One region of the Thermoanaerobacterium sp. RBIITD genome, then DNA from elsewhere that is predicted to be linked to it. Evidence: riboswitches for the same ligand, from Rfam matches in the RefSeq annotation. Region 1 holds a riboswitch; the other holds the start of a gene.
The links. A riboswitch is a leader RNA that binds a small molecule or an ion and turns the genes downstream of it on or off. The one in region 1 is predicted to bind cobalamin.

Region 1 (3,542 bases):
TTCCTTCTCTTTGAAACCTTCTTAAATAAGGCATTCTGCCCATCATCACTATGTCTTTACAGCTAAAGTCAAAATCGTATGACAGCTCCTGTGGAACATAACCGATGTATCTTGCCCTCTCCTTCGCTGTCATTTTATTAATATCCTTTCCAGATATATAGATGTTACCTTTATATGGTTTAAAATATCCTGAAATATTTTTTAAAAGTGTCGTCTTTCCACATCCGTTAGGTCCAATAATCCCTATCATTTTGCAATTATCGATATTAAAATTTACTCCATGCAATACTTCATTTTCACCATATTTAAAGCTAACATCTTCTGCTTTTATAATCGACATAATTAAACTACCTCACTCTTTTTATTCTTTATAAGAAGGTAAAGGAAAAATGGTCCACCAAATGCCGCTGTTATTATGCCAACCGGTATCTCTGCCGGTGCCAATACTATCCTCGACAATGTATCAGCAAGAACTAAAAAGGCTGCGCCGGTAATCGCACTATATGGAACTAATACTCTATTATCTGAACCAACAATAAGCCGGGATATATGTGGTATTATAAGACCTACAAATCCAATAATGCCACCTGCCGATACAGATGAAGCCGTAATTATTGACCCTACTATTAAGATGACTTTTTTCACTTTTTCTGTATCTATACCAAGGTGCTCAGCTATTTCTTCACCAGTTATAATTGCATTTAAATCCCTTGAATATATATATAAAATGGTACTGCCCACTATAATTACAGGTGTGGTGTAAAACACTTCACTCCATGTTATAAGGCTAAAGCCACCCATAGTCCAGAAGACTATCTGTGACATCTGGTCATGGTGTAGAAGCATCATCAAAGATATTAGTGATGACATAAATGCACTTATGGCAATACCTGCCAGCAGCATTGTTGCCATGGATACCTTTGTGCCTTTTTTTGATAGCATATATACAGCATAAATAGTTATAAGCGCTGTCAAAAATGCTGCAAATTGAAGTCCAAATAAACCTATGCCAAGTATTATTGCTATTGTCGCACCGAGTGCTGCACCAGATGATATCCCAAGGACATAAGGATCTGCCATAGGATTTCTCAATAAGCCCTGAAAAAATGTCCCTGTGACAGATAAACCCATACCAACAATGGCTGTTTCAACAACTCTCGGAAGTCTTAATTGCATCAATATCATTCTGTTAGTAGGGTTTCCACTACCTAAAAGTATATTAATTAACTCTTTTAAAGGTATCTTTGCTGCACCTACTGATGCTGAAAGCATCAGTGATGCAAGCAAGATTATAAGTGTTATTATGAAATATACACTGTACTTTATCTTCACTTTATTTAAAAGCCTCCGGATGTAAATCTTTGGCTATTTCTTCAAGTCCTAAGACTATTCTATTTGATGCTCTGTTTATAATGTCATCATTCGATATTATAAATATCTTTCCATCTTTAGCAGCTTTTGTATCCTTGTAACCTTGCATATCCTTTATGTTATTTGAGTTGCTGGCATGTGGTGATGTTATTATAGTATCCGGATTCTTTTGCAGCAATTGTTCCATACTGTACTGTGCCCATCCATTTACATCATCTGCGACATTTTTTCCACCTGCTAAGTTAATAAGTTCATCAATAAAAGTACCTTTGCCAGCCGTAAAATTTCCATTTGTATCAACAACAAAGAATGTATTTACTTTTGGTAAATCTTTTACTTTATCGGATATTTCCTTTATTTTGTCTTTCATGGTTTGAATGACTTCATCGCCTTTTTTCTCATTTCCAGTAATCTGTCCAATTATCTTTATTGAATCGTAAATCTGATTGATATCCTTTGCTTCAAGAACTAGTACTGGTATACCTGTCTTCTGAAGTGCATCCATCTGGTCTTTGCCTGAAAGTGTTGATGCAAAAATGATGTCAGGCTTCTGTGCCGCAATAGCTTCCATATTTGGTCCTTTAAATCCACCAACTTTTGCTACGCTTTTAACTTCTTCCGGATAATCATCATAATCTGTAACACCTACGACTTTCTTACCTGCGCCAAGTGCGTAAATTAGCTCTGTTGTTGACGGCGATAGCGATACAATCCTTTTAGGTGCTTTATCTATTGTAACTTCTCTTCCCATAAAATCTGTCACTTTTAATGGAAATGTAGTCTTCACTTCTGTTTTATTAGCTTCGGTATTTGATGCAAACTTCGATGCTGTTTTCTGTGAACATGCAGCAAGTGATATTACAAGTAATGATATGATTGTGAATATTAAAATATTTTTAAACTTCTTCATTAAAATCCTCTCCTTTAGCTTAAAAATCTTTGAAATTTATCTTTGCTCATATTTACAATATAATGGTAAGCATATAACGAACTACTTTAACATTTTAAAGATTTAGATATAGGACAAGAAAGTCAATTCGAAAAAGCCTAAGCATATAGTGAAATATGTGAGGGCTTTTGAGCCGATGACTGACGCAGTAATGCGAAGTATAAGTCTTTAAAACATAAAATTAAGGCTTACCCTCGAGGTAAGCCCAATAACCACATAATTCATATGTACCATTCCTCCCCTCCGAAGGTGTAAACTAATCTTAAGGCAGGTCTCCTGGCTTGCGATTCATCTTTAACCCAACCTTCCCGGTATACCAGTGGTACTTTGGATCTCATCATCGCTTACAGTAGCGGGGGCTGCAGCGGTTTCACACCGCTTTCCCTATTATCCTTTCGGACCTTAAGACTTAATTCAATTTTAACTATATTATAGGACGAAAATAAAAATGCGTCAATGTAAATATTTTATCTTTCTTTGTATTTTTTTATCTTAATTTACTTTGCAATTTCAAGAACCTTTTTTACAACTGTATCATACTTAAGCATATCATTTAAGTCATTTTTCTTATAATCATCAATGCTTAATTTAAAATAATCATTATAAGATTGTTCTACATATACATCAGGTGAAGTATGTTTCTCTTCATTTATAGTTCCATCAGGATTTATACCCATATCTGCACTAAACCTGAAAACAAGACCGCTGTTTGGAAGTGCACATAAAACCGGATCTGTTCCTATGCCATCACCGCCTGTAGTTGTTCCGACAAGTGTCGCCCATTTTGTCGCTTTTGCAAATGCAGCAAAACTCTCTGCCGATGAATATACATATCCATCTGTAAGAATGTATATCTTACCTTTAAAGCCAACTGGGTCCTTAGACGATACAGTTCTTGCATCATAAGAAAATTTACCAAAATCACCTCTTAGCTCATATGGAAAATTGAGATTGTCCGGTAATTCCTTAGTCGATTTTAAACTATTAAAACCTGGTCCAAATTTCGCTTTAAAAAATGGTTTTATATAATCTCCGTTTCTTATAACTAAATAATTACTGGCACTCAAAGCTTTATCTGTAAGATATGGGACTATATTTTTCATCCAATAGTAATCACTTCCACCACCATTTCCTCTTATATCAATAATCAAATATGGATAATCTTTTATGCTTTTTAAAAATTTATATATACCATCATGGTCTTTATCAACAGACAAACCAT
Region 2 (3,542 bases), 1.1 Mb from region 1:
ACATCAAGATGTTTGGGAAGAAGTGTTGGGATAAACAATATACCTCCAAAAATCTGTAGCGACGCTTGCGTTTATTGCCAGCGGAAAACTTCAAAAATACAAATAAAAAGGGAAGCTTATAATAACGTAGAGTATATTGTAAGAGAAGTAAGTAAGATTTATTCCCATATTAGTCATAATAACATTTGCGTCGCATCTTAACCCTTTTATATAACCGTAGTTGTCCTTAACTCCTAAGGCGGTAGTTGCAGGTATATTTATACTGGCTTAAGTAGTCTTACCAATGCTATCATTTTTAGAGTTGTTTCTCATTACCGTCTTTTTCATTTTCAAGAGGCGTACCTTCACATCCACCTATCATGTCTGTATCTATTTTTTTAAAAAATATTAGATCTTCTGCCTGCATTTCAGCAGTTTGTCCCGGTAAGCCTATAAGGCAACCAGTGCCAACCTCATAATTAAGGTCTTTTAAATCCATAAGGTATCTTATGCGATTTTTATAACTCATTCCGAAATGTAATTTTTGATACAATTCTTTATTTGCTGTTTCAATACTCAAAAGATATATGTCTGTACCTACTTCTTTTAAGGCAGTATAATTTTTTTTTAGAAAGTTCTCCAATTCTTAAAGTTACAGTTAGATCTATTTTTTTAATTTCTTCGATTATTTTACACAAAACACTTAGTTTAAAGACTTATTTTCACCACTTTGAAGTACTACAGTCTTTGAACCAAACTATTTTTATCAAGTTCATGTTTTGTTTCAAGCATTTCATACAAGGCATTTAAATCATTTAATAACTCCAAATTAATCTACGCTCCAATTCTTTTAAACTAAAAAATAATATTTCTATTGATAATCTTATGATTATAAATAATGAGGCAAATTAAAAGCTCGAATCAATAATATCTACTAATTTAAATCTATATTACTGAACAAAAATGAATCCCTGTGGAATAAAGAGTAACAATTGTTATTGACATATGACAATAATTATTGTAAACTATGATTCTGAACATACGTAAAATAAAAAACTGGTGAGGTTTTACTATGAAAGATGAAATGTTATCAGATATAATAAAAATTTTAAAGTCGGATGGTATAAAAATAACTGTTGAGAGACGGTTGTTAGTAAATGCATTTATAAGCAATCCAGATATACATTTTGATTTTGACAAATTGATTTACATTGTTAAAAAAGAAAAACCCCACTACGGAATCGCAACTCTTTACAGAAATTTAAAACTTTTAACAAAAAAAGGCATAGTATTAGAAAATGTAATCGAAGAAAAAAAGTACTATGAGCTTATGATGTTTAATAAACAGCAAATTCATGCGCATTTAATATGTAAATATTGTGGAAATATAGATGAATATAGTAATCCGGATTTAATAAAATATATTGAAAAAATAGATAAAACATATGATTTTGATGTATATCATGGCGATTTAAATTTTTATGGAATTTGCAGTAAGTGCAAAAAAAACAATTGACAAATACATAATGACATATTATACTATATATTGAGAAGTAGAATTATACATACACAATATTTTGTAATTAAAATTTAATAATTTACGGATACAGGTGTCTAATCTTTTAGATTAGATTTAAAAGGGAAGCAGGTGAAAATCCTGCACGGTCCCGCCACTGTAATGGTGAGTTCTTTACATTTATGCCACTGAGAAATTGGGAAGGCGTAAAGAGCGATGAGCTTAAGTCAGGAGACCTGCCTGTATTTTATTACTGACTCTACGAGCGATAGAGGAAGTGGTTTAATAAGTGTAATTTAGACTGTAAACCTCTTAACAGTATGAGTTAAGGGGTTTTTATTCTTTCTTTATGCTTAAATTATGCCGAAAAATATAAGTAAACTAGGGAGATGCATTAAATAATATTAATAATATAATAGATTATGCTTTTCAAAAAAATTCATTTGGAGGTCTTAAAGATGAGAGTTATAAAAAGAGACGGAAGAGAAGTAGAATTTGACAAGTTTAAAATTGCCAATGCCATATTTAAAGCTTTTAAAGCGACTGATACAGGTACATTTGATGAGGCATCAAGCATTTCAGATGAAGTAACTAAGTATCTTGAAAGAAATTTTATTGATAGGCTACCTTCTGTAGAAGACATACAGGATATTGTTGAACAGCATCTCATTGAGCATGGATATGCAAAAGCCGCAAAAGCTTATATTTTATACAGAAAGCAGCATCAGGATATAAGGAATTTCAAAGATATGTTTATGGATATTGAAAAAATGGTTGACGAATATATAGGAAAGCTTGACTGGAGAGTAAATGAAAACAGCAATATGAGTTATTCGTTGCAGGGCCTAAACAACCACATATCCAGTACAATAACGGCACAATACTGGCTTAACAAAATATACCCTGAAGAGGTAAGAAATGCCCATAAAAACGGCGACCTACATATTCATGACCTTGGACTTTTGTCTGTTTACTGCTGTGGATGGGACTTGAGGGATTTGCTGTTGTCAGGTTTTACAGGTGTTGAAGGTAAAGTTGCAAGTAAACCGCCGAAGCATTTTAGGACTGCACTTGGGCAGATCGTCAATTTCTTCTACACTCTTCAGGGGGAAGCAGCGGGAGCGCAGGCCTTTTCAAATTTCGATACATATTTAGCACCGTTTATATATTATGATGAATTGACTTATAAAGAGGTAAAGCAAGCGCTGCAGGAATTTATATTTAACATAAATGTACCGACAAGAGTAGGATTTCAGACACCTTTTAGCAATATTACGATGGATCTTGTCGTGCCGGATATGATGGAAGATGAACCTGTTATAATTGGCGGAAAGATGATGGATAAAACTTATAAAGACTTTCAAAAAGAAATGGATATGTTAAACCTTGCGTTTGCAGAAGTTATGATGGAAGGGGATGCAAGCGGCAGGATATTTACATTTCCTATACCGACTTATAATATCACTAAAGAGTTTGATTGGGATAATCCTGTTATCGATAAAATAATGGAAATGACTGCAAAATACGGGCTTCCATATTTCAGCAATTTTGTAAACAGCGATTTAAATCCCGAAGATGCCAGGTCGATGTGTTGTCGCCTTCGCTTAGATAATAGAGAACTCAGAAAGCGTGGCGGAGGACTTTTTGGAGCAAATCCGCTGACTGGCTCAATTGGTGTTGTTACAATAAATATGCCGAGAATTGGCTATTTATCAAAGACAAAAGAGGAGTTTTTTGAAAAACTTGGAGGGCTTATGGATGTTGCCAGGACAAGTCTTGAAATAAAGAGAGAAGTACTTGAGAAGATGACAGAGGTTGGCTTATATCCATATGCTAAATTTTATTTGAGAGATATAAAGAAAAGGTTTGGCTTTTATTGGCAAAACCATTTTAATACAATAGGACTTGTCGGCATGAACGAAGCACTTTTAAATTTTATGGGTAAAGGCATAGCGAGTGATGAAGGTAGGGAATTTGCCCTTACAGTACTTGACTTTATGAGGCATAAACTTTTTAAGTATCAAATAGAATCAAATATACTGTACAA

Region 2: it holds a riboswitch for cobalamin, as region 1 does, so the genes downstream of both, CPG45_RS14635 (ribonucleoside triphosphate reductase) here and CPG45_RS03545 (ABC transporter substrate-binding protein) in region 1, are expected to answer to the same signal.

Annotation. Positions count from the first base shown of each region.
Region 1 covers NZ_LT906662.1:746,473-750,014, forward strand. The annotation lists gene CPG45_RS03535 (ABC transporter ATP-binding protein) at 1-340, opposite strand, end outside; gene CPG45_RS03540 (FecCD family ABC transporter permease) at 343-1,332, opposite strand; gene CPG45_RS03545 (ABC transporter substrate-binding protein) at 1,334-2,281, opposite strand; cobalamin riboswitch at 2,570-2,740, opposite strand; gene CPG45_RS03550 (S41 family peptidase) at 2,818-3,542, opposite strand, start outside.
Region 2 covers NZ_LT906662.1:3,013,948-3,017,489, forward strand. The annotation lists partial or broken gene CPG45_RS14625 (radical SAM protein) at 157-733, opposite strand; gene CPG45_RS14630 (Fur family transcriptional regulator) at 1,052-1,495, shown strand; cobalamin riboswitch at 1,571-1,753, shown strand; gene CPG45_RS14635 (ribonucleoside triphosphate reductase) at 1,954-3,542, shown strand, end outside.